3 regions of the Micromonospora sp. WMMD967 genome follow, and region 3 is predicted to be linked to each of the others. Evidence: riboswitches for the same ligand, from Rfam matches in the RefSeq annotation. Region 3 holds a riboswitch; each other region holds the start of a gene.
What was found. Region 3 has a riboswitch for cobalamin ahead of O7631_RS18015 (prenyltransferase/squalene oxidase repeat-containing protein). Riboswitches for the same ligand answer to the same signal wherever they lie in the genome.
Positions count from the first base shown of each region.

Region 1: another riboswitch for cobalamin. It lies ahead of O7631_RS26045 (acyl-CoA thioesterase); the one in region 3 lies ahead of O7631_RS18015 (prenyltransferase/squalene oxidase repeat-containing protein).
Region 2: another riboswitch for cobalamin. It lies ahead of cobN (cobaltochelatase subunit CobN); the one in region 3 lies ahead of O7631_RS18015 (prenyltransferase/squalene oxidase repeat-containing protein).

Region 1 is NZ_JARUBK010000001.1:5,779,178-5,784,349, reverse strand. Features, by position in the region: gene O7631_RS26050 (copper resistance protein CopC) at 1-1,335, opposite strand, end outside; cobalamin riboswitch at 1,465-1,679, shown strand; gene O7631_RS26045 (acyl-CoA thioesterase) at 1,798-2,310, shown strand; gene O7631_RS26040 (zinc-dependent alcohol dehydrogenase family protein) at 2,451-3,437, shown strand; gene O7631_RS26035 (hypothetical protein) at 3,461-3,661, opposite strand; gene O7631_RS26030 (ATP-binding cassette domain-containing protein) at 4,288-4,968, opposite strand; gene O7631_RS26025 (ABC transporter ATP-binding protein) at 4,965-5,172, opposite strand, start outside.
Region 2 is NZ_JARUBK010000001.1:5,185,527-5,190,698, forward strand. Features, by position in the region: gene cobN (cobaltochelatase subunit CobN) at 1-2,510, opposite strand, end outside; cobalamin riboswitch at 2,793-2,922, opposite strand; gene O7631_RS23515 (MBL fold metallo-hydrolase) at 3,266-3,982, shown strand; gene O7631_RS23520 (hypothetical protein) at 3,994-4,329, opposite strand; gene O7631_RS23525 (RNA polymerase sigma factor) at 4,578-5,033, shown strand; gene O7631_RS23530 (hypothetical protein) at 5,026-5,172, shown strand, end outside.
Region 3 is NZ_JARUBK010000001.1:3,895,036-3,900,207, forward strand. Features, by position in the region: gene O7631_RS17990 (transcriptional repressor) at 1-150, opposite strand, end outside; gene O7631_RS17995 (superoxide dismutase) at 258-872, shown strand; gene O7631_RS18000 (superoxide dismutase) at 879-1,139, shown strand; gene O7631_RS18005 (hypothetical protein) at 1,216-1,593, shown strand; gene O7631_RS18010 (hypothetical protein) at 1,581-3,014, opposite strand; cobalamin riboswitch at 3,117-3,241, opposite strand; cobalamin riboswitch at 3,294-3,425, shown strand; gene O7631_RS18015 (prenyltransferase/squalene oxidase repeat-containing protein) at 3,519-5,172, shown strand, end outside.

The sequences.
Region 1 (5,172 bases), 1.9 Mb from region 3:
CGAAGCCGGCGGACCGCCGGCCGGCTGCCGGGCGGTGTTCGACGGGCTCTGGTCGCCGGTGCCGATGCGGGCCAGCCCGAACCCGGCCAGCAGGGCGACCACCAGCCCGCCGACGAGCAGCGCCAGGTGGCCGTTGCTGAGCCGGGACCCGGGTGCCACCCCGGCGAGGTCCGTGTCCGGCCGGTGGCCGGCCTCGACTGTCGACTCTTGGTCGGTGGTGGAAGGGGCCTGCGCCTCCTGATCGGTGCTGGCGACGGCCTTCGCCTTCTGCTCAATGGGCGTCGGATCGACCGCGTCGGTGGGCGTCGGGTCGACGGCGACGCCCGTGCGGGCCGTGACGACCGCGTCGCCCGTCCGCGCCGCCGGCACGGTGGCCGGTCGCCGCTTACCACCCGTGGGCTTCGTGCCGACACCGCTCACCGCGGCGGCCGTCCTGCCGGCGGAGGACTTGGCGGCGGCCGTCTTTGCGGCGGCGGCCCTGGCTGGGCTGGTCTTGCCGGCGGAGGGCCGGTTCGTGGTGCGTGCGCCGCCGCCGCGTCGACCGGAGGCCGCCGGCGAGGTACGGCCCCGTCCGGTGGGTTTGCCGGTGGACGCCGTCCGGCGACGCCAGACGACGAATCCGGCCGCCGCCACGAGTGCCGCGATCGCCGCCGCCCAGCCGGCCCAGGCCAGTCCTCCGGAGCCGCTCTCCTCGCCCGGCCCGGTCGGCGGGGCCGCCGCAGCTCCGGTCGGCGGGGTCACCGGCTGGGCCGAGGTGGTCGGCACCGCCGACGCCTGCCCGGACGACCCGTGCTGCTCGGTGGCGGCCACCAGCGCCGGGTCCGGCTGCGTCGTCGGCGGGCTCCACCCCTTGGGTGCCGCCGTCACCGGCCCGTTGTAGCGGAACGTCAGCGTGCCCCGCACGGTGTCGCCGTCCGAGGCGACCGACAGGTAGCTCACCGAATACTGGCCCTTGGCTGGCAGGTGGGTGACCGCCACCGTCGCGGGAAACCCGGTCGTGTACTCCCGTGGCTCGAACTGCCCGTTGACCAGGAAGTACTCCCGTACCGGCTTGTCCAGCGGCTTCGGCTCCCCGTACGACCAGCTGTTGTCGACCCGGATGCCGCCCGGGGCGGTGACAGTGAAGAACGCGTTCGGCGCGGCCTTTTCGGTGAAGAAGAGCTGCACCGCCGTCAACGGCTCGCTCACGGTGGCCCCACCCGCCGGCGTGGACATGGCGAGAGTGCCGTGAGCCGAGGCGGGTTGGGCGGACGCGAGGAGTGCGACCGCCGAGGCGAGGAGGAGCGCGAGGACACCCGAGAGCACCCGCCCCGGAGTCTGAGGGAGACGACGCATCTGAATATCCTGACCGGAGTGAGGCTTTTTTCAAGAGCTGGCGATCTTTTTCCTCACATGGCAAAAGCTGACGACGCTCCGGCGCCGCCTCCGCGCTGTGCCCCCGGTACCGGGACTTCCCTGGCCAGCTATGCTGCGGGCGGCGCTGGTTCGCCCCGTCGTGACCGTCGGGGCGTCGTAAGAGGGAACCCGGTGGAAGTCCGGGACTGCCCCGCAGCGGTGAGTGGGAACGAACGCCGTCATCAGCACTGGGCCGTCGGCCTGGGAAGCGACGGCCGGTAGGAGACCGGCGTGACCGGTCAGGCCCGCGAGTCCGAAGACCTGCCCGCGCTGCGCACACGACCGTGTGCGCCGCCGTCGGCCTCGCGGGTGGGCTGAGCGGGTGACGTGCCGTCCGTCGGCGCGTGCTCGTCGGGTGTCCGCGTACCGGTGGTGTGGTTTCCCGAGAGACGGACTACCGCTGTGCACGACACCGCCACGATCGCCGGCCGAGCGCCGTCGGCGTCGCACCTGACCCTGTCGCAGATCATGGACCAGCACCACACCAACCTGATGGGTACGGTGCACGGCGGCCGGATCCTCAACCTCATCGACTCGGTGGCCGGAGTCGTCGCCGCCCGGCACTCCGACGGGCCGGCGGTCACCGCCGCCATCGACGAGACCGCGTTCCTGCGCGCGGTGCGGGTCGGCGACGTCGTGCACGTCGACGCTCGGATCACCTGGGCCGGACGCAGCTCGATGGAGGTCGCGGTCAAGGTCACCGCCGACCGGTGGGACCGGGCCGTTCCGCCCACCGACGTGGCCACCGCCCACCTGGTCATGGTCGCCATCGACGACGACGGCCAGCCGAGGACGGTGCCGCCGCTGCTACCCGAGACCGACGGGGACCGGAGGCGCTACCGCGAGGCGGAGATCCGTCGGGAGCACCGGTTGGCGTTGCGGAGGGCGCTGCTCGACGGCGTCGACGAGGGCTGAGGGGCGGCTCGGGCTCTCGCCCCGTTCAGCGGATCTCGCCCGAATCGTCGTCCTGGCCGTCACCCCGGATGTCACCCGGGCGGCACCCCCAGTTGGATAGCGTCCACGTGATGTCTGGATCACGGAGGGTGTGAATCGTCATGCGCGCTGCGGTGCTGCGGGAGTTCGACAGGCCGCTGACGGTCGAGGAGATCGATCAGCCCTCTCCCCAGGCGGGGCAGGTGCTGGTGCGGATCGTCGCCAGCGGGGTCAATCCACTCGACACGAAGATCCAGGCCGGACAGGCCGCGCACGCGCGCGTACGACCGCCCGCGGTGCTCGGGTTGGACCTTGCCGGGGTCGTCGCCGCTGTCGGCGCGGAGGTGGCCGGCTTCGCGCCGGGAGACGAGGTGTACGGGCTGTGCGGGGGAGTGGGTGGGCTACCGGGTTCGCTGGCCGAGTACGCCGCCGTGGACGCCCGGTTGCTGGCCCGCAAGCCTGGCGGCCTCTCGATGCGCGAGGCCGCCGCATTGCCACTGGCGGCGATCACCTCCTGGGAGGGGCTTGTCGACCGCGCCGGGGTCCGCGCCGGGCAGAAGGTGCTGGTGCACGGCGGTGCCGGCGGTGTCGGTCACGTGGGCCTGCAACTCGCCCAGGCAAAGGGTGCCGAGGTGTACGCCACCGGCGGGCCGGCGAGCGTACGGGTGATCGAGAGCCTGGGTGCCGTGCCCATCGACTACACCTCGACCAGCGTGGAGGAGTACGTCGAGAGGCACACCGCTGGTGAGGGGTTCGACATCGTCGTCGACAACGTCGGTGGCGCGACGCTCGACGCGTCGTTCGCGGCGGTACGCACCTATCACGGGCACGTCGTCAGCGCGCTCGGTTGGGGCACCCACTCGCTCGCCCCGCTGTCGTTTCGTGGCGCGACCTACTCCGGCGTGTTCACCCTGCTACCGATGCTCACCGGCCGGGGCCGCGAACATCACGGCGACATCCTGCGGGAGATCGCGACGCTGGCCGACGCCGGCGCGCTGCGCCCGCGACTGGACCGGCGTCGGTTCACGCTCGACACCATCATGGACGCTCACCGTGTGGTCGCCGACGGCATCGCCGAGGGCAAGGTCGTGGTGGACATCGCCGACTGACCGGCCGGGACGTCAGGTAGGGCTTACGCGTTGCCGTGACCTGCCGCGTCGATGAGGCCTCCGAGACGGTAGCGCAGGACGCGGGCCTGGCTGATCGACATCGCTACCCGGTCGGACGCCAGGCCCCCGGTCGCGCTCAACACCACAGTGGTTTCAGCCGCCGCATGGGCAGTTTGGACCAACGCCACCGTGATGATCGACGCTTCCGGTCGGTTGGTGTCCACGTCCGAGACATGCGACCGGTGTTCCCCGCGCCGGTCGCACCCGTCGCGACCGCACCACCGGGGATGCTGGTCGTCCGCCGCCAACGCCCCGGTGGCGAAGATGTGCACGAACCCGCATCGCCGCTCCACGTCCCGCGTCATCGGGGCCGTGGCGGTGGTGAACCCCGCTGCCGTGATGGCGTCACCCGCCGTGTTCGGGTGTGCGGCGGCTCGAAGCGCGTGCGCCACTGGCGTGCGATGCCCCACCGAGGAACCAGATCCGCTCCGGTCTGCGCTTAATCCGCTGATCCGAAGCGGTCGAAGACGGCCCGTGCGCCAAGCGATCGACCACCGAAGAGATGCCTGCCGTTCCACTCGATCGTCCGCTCGAATGAATCCCCTACGCAGAAGTGCAGGCGACCGCCTATGCGCCCGTTGCCGGGAGTCCACAGCCGAAGTGGAAGGTGGTCGACGAGCCAGGCGAGCACGGCGAGACCATAGCTGACGCCGGGTCGAGCGGTTGTCGCCACGATCCGCGCAACATCAGGGTTGTTGCTGCTTCCCGCACGTCGGAGGCAGCAGTATCCGGGTAGTTGCGCGGATCATGACTGTCGCACGGTCCGCCCGGGGTGGGACCCGGCGGTCCGTCAGGTCCGGGTCGGGGTCGTGCTGTTCAGGTCGACGATCCGGTCGGCCCAGCGGTCCATCAGGGTCTGGTCGTGGCTGATGACGAGGACACCGGCCCGCTGGGTTCGCTGGTAGTCGCGGATGATGGCGGCGACGTGCGCCTGGGTCGAGGCGTCCAGCATCGCCGTGGCCTCGTCGCAGAGCAGGTAGTCCGGCCGGTGTACGAGGGCGCGGGCGAGGCAGGCGCGTTGTAGCTGCCCGTCGGACACCGCGTGTGGCCGTCGGCCCCGCAGGTCGGCGGTGAGGCCGACGAGGTCGGCGAGTTCGGCCACGCGCTCCCGGACCGTCGCATCGGGCGTTCGGACGGCACGGAGCGGTTCGGCGATGAGGTCGTCCAGGCTCAGCCGGGGATCGGCGGCGGCGCGCGGGCTCTGGAACAGCACGGCGACGCGGGTCCGCAGGGCGACCGGTACGGCGTACCGCACTCCGTGCACCGGCGTCCCGTCGATGCTGACCCGGCCGTGGTCCGGGCGGTGCAGGAGGGCCAGGACCCGGACCAGTGTCGACTTGCCGCAGCCGGACGGGCCGCGCAGCCCGACCGTCTCGTCTCGACCGACCCGCACCGTGACGCCGTCGAGCACGACCTGACGGCCGTACCTGACGGTGACCTGGTCGGCGAGCAGGTGCTGTTCGCTGGTCACGTGACGGCTCCGGTGCGGATCGGGTGGTGGCAGGCGACAGTGCCGTCGCCGGCGATCGGCGTCGGCGACGGCTGGCTCGCGCAGGTGTCGGTGCGGTGCGGGCAGCGGGGCGCGAACGCGCAGCCCGGAGGCAGCGCGGTGAGCATCGGCGGGTCGCCCGGCACCGGCCGGAAGGCGCGGTCCGGCAGGGCGTCGAGGAGCGCG
Region 2 (5,172 bases), 1.3 Mb from region 3:
GGGTCGACGGAGTAGAAGTTGCGGCCGGTGGGCAGCACGTTGACCAGGCCCCGGGTGGGTGAACCGGACGGGCCGGGCGGCACGAACCGGCCGTCGAGCGCGCCGAGGGTGTTGGTCAGCTCGTCGGTGGTGCGGTCCAGCCGGGGCACGAGTTCGGTGGCGGCGAAGCGCAGCACCGCGGCGACGTCCGGGATCGGCTGCCCGGTCACCTCCGCGACCACCGCGTCGACGGTGTCCGCGTCCCAGCCGAGCGTCTCCATGCCGATGACCAGCCGCCGGGCGAGGGCCTCGATCAGGTCGACCGCGTCGGCGGCGGTGCCGGCCGGCCCGTCCACCACGTCGGTCAACGCGTTGGGCAGCGCCAGTCGTTGCCCCGGGGACGCGAGCAGCTCCTGTTCGTCGAGGCCGTAGGCGACGGCGAGGGCCTGCCGCAGGCCGGGCAGAGCGTGGGCGCCACCCCAGATCTGTGGGGCGCGCAGCACCGCGAGGACCAGGTTGACCCGGGGCTCCCCGGTGGGCGCGTCGGCGAGGATGTGCAGACCGTCGCGGATCTGCACGTCCTTGACCTCGCACAGGTACCCGTCGAGGTGCAGCACGAAGTCGTCGAAGTCGTCCGCGTCGGGCATCGCCTCGGCGTGCAGGTCGTGGTGCAGTTCGGCCGCGCGCACCAGGTCCCAGATCTGTGCCCGGACGGTGGGCACCTTGGCCGGGTCGAGGGCCTGCACGGTGGCGTACTCGTCGAGCAGTTGTTCCAGTTTGGCCAGTTCGCCGTAGGTCTCAGCGCGGGCCATCGGCGGCACCAGGTGGTCGATGACGACGGCGTGCGCCCGCCGCTTGGCCTGGGTGCCCTCGCCGGGGTCGTTGACGATGAACGGGTAGACCAGCGGCAGGTCACCGAGGACCGTGTCGGGCGCGCAGTCGGCGGCCAGACCGAGGCCCTTGCCGGGCAACCACTCCAGGGTGCCGTGTTTGCCCAGGTGCACCACGGCGTCCGCGTCGAAGCCGCCGTCGGTGGCCGGCGTGGCCAACCAGCGGTACGCGGCCAGGTAGTGATGGCTGGGCGGCAGGTCCGGGTCGTGGTAGATGGCGATCGGGTTCTCCCCGAAGCCGCGCGGCGGCTGGATCAGCAGCACGACGTTGCCGAAGCGCAGACCGGCGAGCACGATGTCCCCGCCGTCGGTGTACAGCTCGCCGGGCGGCTCACCCCAGTGCTCCCGCATCCGCTCGCGCAGCTCGGCCGGGACCTGGTCGAACCACCGCCGGTACGTGTTCCCCGGTATCCGGGCCTCGGCGGCGGCCAACTGCTCCGGGGTGAGCCACTCCACGTCGTGCCCACCGGCGGCGATCAGCGCGTGGATCAACGCGTCCCCGTCGGCGGGCGGCGGTGCGTCGCCCAGGTCGTAGCCGTCCTCGGCCAGCGCGGCGAGCAACCGGACCGCCGAGACCGGGGTGTCCAGCCCGACGGCGTTGCCGACCCGGGAGTGCTTGGTGGGGTACGAGCTGAGCACCACGGCCACCCGCTTGTCCGGGTTGGGGAGGTACCGCAGTCGGGCATGGCGCACCGCGATCCCGGCGACCCGGGCGGCCCGCTCGGGATCGGCGGCGTAGACCGACAGCCCGTCGGAGTCGATCTGCTTGAACGAGAACGGCACGGTGATGATCCGGCCGTCGAACTCCGGGATGGCCACCTGCATCGCCGCGTCCAACGGGGACAGTCCGGCGTCGCTGTCGGCCCACTGCTTACGGGTGCTGGTCAGGCAGAGCGCCTGGATGATCGGCACGTCCAGGGCGGCCAGGGCGCCGACGTCCCAGGCGTCCTCGTCGCCACCGCCGGAGGCGTCCGCGGCGACCGCGCCGCCCGCCGCGAGGACGGTGACCAGCAGGGCGTCGCAGCGGGCGAAGAGCCCGAGCGGGCCGGACCCCGTGGTCAGCCCCCGCAACGAGCCGCAGAAGATCGGCAGCGGGTTGCCGCCGGCCTCGCGGACCGCCTCCGCGAGCACGTCGACGAAGCCGGTGTTACCGGCGAGGGCGTGCGCCCGGTAGAAGACGATCCCGACGGTGGGCTGCTCCGGATTCGTCGGGTACTCACGGTGCACGCCGTACGCCGGGGTGGGTGTGGGCGGGTCGAACCCCTCGCCGGTGAGCAGCACCGTGTCGGAGAGGAACCGGGCCAGCTGCCCGAGGTTGTCCGGCCCGCCCTCGACCAGGTACGCGAGCGCCTGGGTGACGACCCCGGACGGCACCGTGGAGATGGCCATCAGCTCCGCGTCGGGCAGCGCCTCACCGCCGAGCACGACAGTCGGCACGCCGGTGGCGAGCACCGCCGCGAGGCCGTCCGGCCAGGCCTGACGGCCGCCGAGCAGGCGTACGACGACGAGGTTGACGTCGTCGAGCAGGGCGGGTACCTCGTCGGCGGCGACCCGGGCGGGGTTGGCCAGCCGGTAGTCGGCGCCGCTGGCGCGGGCGGCGAGCAGGTCGGTGTCGGCGGTGGACAGCAGCAGGATGCGCACGGCGGGCTCCGGGGAGTGACGCCCCGGCCACCACGAGGGTGACCGCGACGATGCGGGTGGGTGCGGCGTCAGCCGGTACGACGGCGGGGCGAACGGCTCGCGGGCGCGAGCGGCGGGGCCGGTCGGCGGCGGGCGGCGCTCAGCTCAGCGGGGCGTGACCGGTCGCGGGGGCGGTGAATCGCCCACCGTGCGAGCCATGACGAAGTTCGTCGATGAATGAGACGCCGTGCGTCATCGGGTCCTCCTCGGGTGTCCACGCCCTGGGGTACGTCCCGACGGCCGAAGTATCCTGGCTTCCGGATCGACGCTCTCCCCCGGCCTTCCAACCGCAGACACACGGCCGTGGCGCACGAGGGGGGATCACTCCCCGGTGACAGTGGCGGGACCGCGTCGGAATCGCACCGACTTCCTTCACTGCCGTCAGGCCGCGAATGCTGCCACACCCTTGCGCTGCGGGTCAACGCCGCTCCGACCCGGCCCGACGGCCGCCATCCATCGAACTTCAGCGATTCGACGCGACGACGGATGCACGCTGTCGCAATGCCCCGGATAAATGCCCCGGGCCCTTTGCTCTGCATACCTATCCGCACCAGACACGGACCGTTACCGGTGCCTCCAGGTATGCAGAGCAAAGGATGGCTGGACCTACTCTGGCCTGCGCCGATCGTCCGTCGGGACGGTGCCGGGCGGCACCGTCCCCTACGATCGGCGCACGCCGCAGCAGCGTCCACGATCAATTCCGGAGGTCGATCACCATGGTCGCCCCACAGTTCCACCACCTGGCCGGCCGTGTCTGGATCTGTCCGGGCGATCCCGACCCGGAGGCCGTCCAGGCCGGCGTCGCCGTCGTGGTCGACGAGCGCGGCAGTGTGATGATCGACGCCGGGCAGAGCCCCACGCACGCCCGCGAGATCCAAGTCGCGCTCGCCGCCGCCGGGCTACCGCAGCCACGCTGGCTCGTCTACACCCACCACCACTGGGACCACGTCTGGGGAGCCTGCGCCTGGCCCGGTGTCGAGATCGTCGGGCACGAGACGGCCGTGCCGCTGCTGCAGGCCGAGGCCGGCCGGCCCTGGAGCCACCACTACCTGGACGAGCAGGTACGCGCCGACCCGCGCCTCGGCCCGAGCTTCCGGGCGCGGGCACGGGCGGTGAACTCCTGGGACGACTTCACGGTCCTCCCACCGACCCGGACCTTCACCGACGCCGACGAGTTGCCGGTCGGCGTGGGGCTACGGCACGTCGGAGGTGGTCACGCCCCGGATTCGACAGTCGTCCTGGTGCCCGACTCGGGTGTCATGGTGTTGGGCGACTGCTTCTACCCGCCGCCGGCCCACCTGCGCCGACCCGGGGACGGCCTCGACCTGGGCCTGGTCCGACGACTGCTCGCCGACGACTACCACTGGTACGTCTCCAGCCACGCCGAGCCGATGACCGCCGTACAGGCCCGCTCAGCCGTCGAGGACGCCTGAGCAGGCGAGTCTCACCGGGCGTGGCGTTCCGGGTGGGCGCGGTTCCACACCCGCATCCGTTCCGGGTAGCCGGTGCGGGCGGCCTCGTACAGCGGCACCGCGTGCTTGCGGGCGATGGTCCCCGCCGCCCGGGGCGTACCGGTGCGCCGTCGGATCCACTCACCGTCGTGGGCGATCACCACCACCGTGGTGTCCGTCGCCGTGGTCTCCGGCTCCAGGTAGAACTCCACGCCCCGCCGGCTGGCGACGAACGCCTCCAGCGCCGCGAGGTCCTCGCGGGTCGCCTCCCGGTCCAGCTTCGTCGGGGTCGTCTCGGCACCCCGTGCCCGGCGATTGAACCAGCTCATGACCAGCCCCTCTCCTCGACACCTCCCCCCAGTGCACCACCGAATCCTGGCAATACGCTGCACGCCGGGTGGGAGCAACCTGACCCGCGCCGGATGGAACCCGCGACGCGTGGGCGGTGTCATGAGTGTGATCCGAACGGAGGCCTCCCCTGGACGACGACACTCTCGTCACCCGCGCTCGGGCCGGTGACCTGGAGGCGTACGACCTCCTGGTCGCCCGGCACACCGCGTCCGCGTACCGGACGGCGGTGCTGCTCGGCGCCGGTTCGGACTCCGAGGACGTCACGCAGGAGGCGTTCGTGAAGGCGTACCGCAAGCTGTCCCGCTACCGGGGCGATTCGTCCTTCCGCTCGTGGTTGCTCGCGATCGTCGCCAACGAGACCCGCAACCTGCACCGGTCCCGGGGCCGGCGGGACGGGCTGGTCCTGCGGGCGGCGGCGGCCGACCCGACGTCGGAGATCGCCGAGGACGGGGCGGTCGGCGCGGTCCTCGCCGGGGAGCGCCGGGAGGCGCTGGTCGGGGCCCTGCGGCAACTGCCGGTACGGGACCGCGAGGTGATCGTCTGTCGGTACTTCCTCGATCTCACCGAGGAGGAGACGGTGGCGGCACTGGGCTGGCCCCGGGGGACAGTGAAGTCGCGCACCTCCCGTGCGTTGGCGAAACTCCGCGGTCTCCTCGAGCGGGAGGAGGTCCGGCATGGGTGACCTCGAACGGGAGTTGCGCGACCTGTCCGCCTGGTTGGAGACACCCGAGCCGCCCGACGTGACCGCCCGTGTCCGCGTACGACTCGACAGGCCCGTGCGCCGGTGGCGTCCGCTCGCCGCGGCGGCGCTGGTCGCCCTC
Region 3 (5,172 bases):
CACACCGTTGGCGCGGACCCGTTCGTGAACCTGCGCGGCGCTCAGGTGCGGATGGTCGGGCGGGGCGTCCACGAGCACGGTCAGCACCGCCTGTCGTGCGGCCGTACGACGCAGTCCGCGCTCGCGCAGTCGGCCCAGCGCCGCCCCCACCCGATCCGATGCTTCTGTGATCAATCACGTCCCCCGACGACAACCGGACTCTTGTTGCAAGATAATGGCAACAGCCACACTAAGGCAGCATTGAGAGGACGTACTCCATGGCCGTGTACAACCTGCCCGACCTGCCCTACGACTACGGCGCACTCGAGCCCGCCATGTCCGGCGAGATCCTGGAGCTGCACCACGACAAGCACCACGCCGCGTACGTCAAGGGCGCCAACGACGGGCTCGACCGCCTCGCCGAGGCCCGCGAAAAGGGCGACTACTCGACCCTGGTCGGGCTGGAGAAGACGTACGCGTTCAACCTGTCCGGGCACGTCCTGCACTCGATCTTCTGGAACAACCTGTCCCCGGACGGCGGTGACCGCCCCGACGGCGAGTTGGCGGCGGCGATCGACGAGCACTTCGGCTCCTTCGACGGCTTCGCGGGTCAGTTGTCCGCGGCGACCAAGGGCGTGCAGGGCTCGGGTTGGGGTGTCCTGGCCTGGGAGCCGCTGAGCCAGCGGCTGATCGTGGAGCAGGTCTACGACCACCACGGCAACGTCGGGCAGGGCTCCACCCCGATTCTGGTGTTCGACGCCTGGGAGCACGCCTACTACCTGCAGTACCGCAACGTCCGCCCGGACTACGTGGATCGGCTGTGGAACCTGGTCAACTGGACCGACGTCATCTCCCGTTTCGACGCCGCCCGCGCCGCGACCCCGAAGATCTGATTCGGCGTGTCCGGGTACACCCCTGAGGCGGCCGAGATCGTCCAACGCGCCGCCGGGGTCATCGCCGCCAAGCACCGCGGTGACCTCGCGGGCGCGGAGGAACTGATGTCGGCGTTCAGCTCCGAGCAGGCCCGCACCCTCGGCTTCTACCTGCTGGCAGATCTCGCTCTGGGCCTGGTCAAGGCGCAGAGCGGCCAGTCGATGGACGATCTGGTCCGGGAGTTGTCGTTGCTCCTGGCCGAGACCGCGCAGTCCCCACCGGCATGACCGTCCGCTGGGTTCCACCTGCGGGCGGAACCCAGCGGACAACCGCAGCGTCCACCGCCGACCTCGGGGAGGCCCGATGCGCCGGAAGACCGAACACCGTGTCCTGACGTTGGACGGGCAGCAGGTGGCGGTGCTGCCCGTGGCCGATTTCCAACGGCTCGAGGCTGCCCGTCGGCAGCTCGGTGCCAGCGAGGCCCAGGCGCACCAGCTTCGCCAGCAGCTGCGGGACAGCCGGCGTCGAATTGCCCGCCTGGAGGCCCTGCTCTCCGTGCCCGCACGACTTGAGGCACCGGAGCAGGCCTCACAGACGTGCGCTCGATGTTCCGGCCCGGTCGACGATCCGGTCGACGTAGCGGTCCGGCGAGCAACGGCGGGCGGATCAGCCGGCGGGTGGTCAGCGGCGGCGGCTCGGCCGCCGCTGACCACGCCACTACGCGGCGGTCAGACGCCGTAGCGCAGGTAAATGGTGTCGCCGACGGTCACTGTCGTGCCGCGGGTCGCGGTGACCAGGGTGCTGCCGTCGCGGGACACCTTCCAGGTGGACGAGCCGCTGTTGGCCAGACCGTTGATCGAGGTCACGGTGCCGGTGCCGCTGGACGGGCTGAGGGCGGTGACGCAGCCACTCGGGGTAGCCGCGCCGACGGCGGCGTCCAGCACGGCGCCGAGGGTGGTGGTGGCGGCGGTCGGCGTCAGCGTCACCGCGCACGGCTTGATGCTGCCGCTGCCGTTGTCGATGATCACGGCAAGGCGGGTGGCGGCGCCCGCGGTGAACCCGCTCGCCGCGACCCAGGTGGGCGCTCCAGCGGTGACCGGAGTCGGGGGAGCGGCGGTGTAGCCCGCGCCGGCCAGAGCACGCACCGCGTCGATCGAGGCGTACGCCGACGGGGTGGTGTTGGTGGGCAGGTACTTGAATCCGCCGCCGGTCAACTGCTGCGCCCGGAGGAAATCGATCGGGGTCTTGCCGGCGGTGGTGGTGAAGTCGGTGCCCTGGTTCGGGATGCCGCAGGCGTTGAGCCCGGAGACGGCCCAGGCGTTGGAGTCGGTGTTGACGCCGAACATCGAGGTGAACGCGCCCGAGGCGTTGACGAGCTTGCCCTTGAGGAAGTTCTTCGCCTGGACGATGTCGGTGTCGGTGTTGGGCACCCCGGCGGCGCAGAGGGCCGCCATGGCCGCGCCGGTCATGTCGATGTCGCTGGCCGCGGCGAGTTGGGTGGGGTTGCCCTCAGCCTGGGTGAACGTCCAGCCGCCGTCGTTGTGCTGGTTGTTGCGGATCCGGGCGACCGAGAGGTTGAGCAGCGCCTGCGGCACGCGGGCGGCGCCGGTCTGGGTCTTCGCGCCGGCCAGGGCGAGAGTGCCGAAGACGGTGCCGTTGAAGTTGGCCGGCGGGCCGTAGTAGCCGGCCGAGCCGGTCTGCCAGTAGGCGATGGTGTCGGCGATCAGGTTACGGGAGGGGGAGACCCGGGCGGGGTCGATACCAGCGGCGTAGGCGTTCAGGACCCCACGCTCGTAGTCGGTGACCACCGGCGTGCTGCTCGGCCAGGACGCGGCCGAGAGCTGGTTGCGGTACACGGTGCGGGCGTTCTTGGTTGTGTCCCCGGAGGGGTACACGTCGACGGCCGCGACGCCGGCGGGTGCGAACGCGCTGAACGCCCACTCGTTCGACAGCCCGCCGCTGGCGTAGCTGCCGTCGGCGGCCTGCAGGGTCCGCAGGTAGGTGACGCCGTTGGTCTTGGCGGTGGCGATCTGCGCCGCCGTCGAGGTCGCGGCGGCCGGTGCGGCACCGGTCGTGACCGCGACGATCGAGGCGATCAGCGCGGCGGCGGGAACTGTCGCGAGTCGTCTCCGGCGACTGCCGGGGGAAAGGCGCGAGGACATCGGGTCTCCTTGGGGTACGGGGCACGACTGCCTCGACCCGGAGCCCGAGTAGGGCCGACGGGAGCGGGGCGGGCCGGCCGCAGGACGCGTGGGACGGATACCGCAGGTGCTGCGTCACCACGTGGGTGGTCGGGCTCGGGACGGGGCGAACCGTCCTCACCGTTGCGCGTCAGCCCCGGATTCCCACCGGGTTCCCCCACGCGATGACGCGGTCACGGTATGGGAGTAGACCCCTACCGCGCGCTGTTAGGTACATGACACGCCTTCGCGTTGACGGGGTGGTCGCGGTTGTGGTCCGATGGCTGCGATCCAGCAGTCAGGGGAAGCCGGTCAAAGTCCGGCGCTGGCCCGCAGCCGTAGGTCCCGTCACCGGGACGAGTCGGATTACCTGGCTGGATAGTGCACCGCAGCGCCGTCGAGGTACACGGCGCGGAGCCAGGTTCCGGGACTTTGTTCTCGGGGTCCGCGTCCGCGCCTGCGCCGCTAGCCCCCGAGAGAGTCGCCATGTCCCCACTGGTCAGTCGAACGTCGCGTGTTCCCGCGGCGTGGTTGGCGGCCGTCGCCGCAGCGGTGCTCGGCGCGGTGGCGCTGGTGGTGCCGACCCGTGCCGCGCTCGCCGATCCGCTGGAGTCCTGCACCCCGACCCAGGGCGCGATCGTCGCTGTCGACTTCGGCGCGTGGGGCGGGCCGCTGCTGCGCGGCTGCGACGCCAGCCCCACCACCGGCCTGGACCTGCTGCACGAGGCGGGTTTCACCACCACCGGCACCGACCACGACGGCCCCGGTTTCATCTGCCGGATCGGGTCGCCCGACTTCGCGTCCGGTGCCGAACACCCGACGCCGGCCGAGGAGGCGTGCCAGTTGACCCCGCCCGCGTCGGCCTACTGGTCCTACTGGATCGCCCCAGCCGGGCAGGACCACTGGACCTACAGCCCTCTCGGCGCCATGGCCCAGCGCCCCGGCCCGGGTGAGGTCGAAGCGTGGGTCTTCGGTGGCACCGACATCGGCGGCACCACCGGAGCGCCGAGCTTCACCCCCGCGTCGGTACGCGCGAGCGGCCCCACTCCGACCGCCACTGCGACTCCGACGGCGACCCCAACTTCGACGCCAGCGCCGACGCGCCCGACCGAGGCCCAGGTCAAGGCGGTGGCGAGTTACCTGGTCGGGCAGCTCACCGACGGCGACCACGTCGACATCGGGTTCGTCGACTACTACCGGACCATCGCGGTCGCCACCGCCCTGGCCGGGACCGGGGGCCAGGACCAGACCCTCAGCAAGGTCGTCGACTACCTGCGGGCGCACGTCGATGCCGCTATCTTCCCGAACGGTGGCACCGCCGCACCCCACATCGCCAACGTCGCCAACCTCGCGCTCCTGCTCACCATCACCGGCGGCGATCCGCGCGCGTTCGGCGACCGGGATCTGATCGCCACGCTCACCGATCGGGTGTGCACCGCGGCCGACGTCGACGCCGGCTGCGCCGTCGCCGGTGACTTCGTCGGATCGAGCGATCCCCTGACTCACGCGACCGCCCTGCTCGCGCTCAAGCGGGCCGGTGTCACCCTGCCGGCCGCGACCGTCACCCGACTGACCGAGCAGCAGTGCGCAACGGGAGCCTTCGCCGGCCAATGGCTCAGCCCCGCTGACGTCTGCGATCCGGACCTCGCAGCCACGACGCTGGCCGTCCTGGCGTTGCACACGCTCGGCGGGCACGACGCGGCGCTGAGTTCGGCCAAGACGTTCCTGGCCGCTGCGCAGGAGCCCGACGGTGGTTACCAGCCGTGGACCGGAGCGGGCTACAGCGAGACCTACCCCACCGGGCACGCCGCGCAGGCCCTCGCCGTCCTCGGCCTTGCCGACCGGGCCGCCGCCGCCACCGGCCTGCTGGTCAGCCGGATCGTTCCCGGCGGTGGGCTCAGCCCCGACCCGAGCAACCCGGACGCTGACCTGCCCGCGACCGCCGCTGCGGCGCTCGCGCTGGCCGGCAAGAACCTCGCCACCCTGGGTGAGGTGCCGCCGCCGGCCGGGCCGCGGCCCGATCTGGTCAAGGGGGTGTCCTACCTCGTCGCGCCGACCAATCTAATCGACGGCCGGTACTACGAGTCGTTCCCCGGCTTCCCCGACTTCGGGTTGAGCATCGACGGTGCCTACGCCTTGG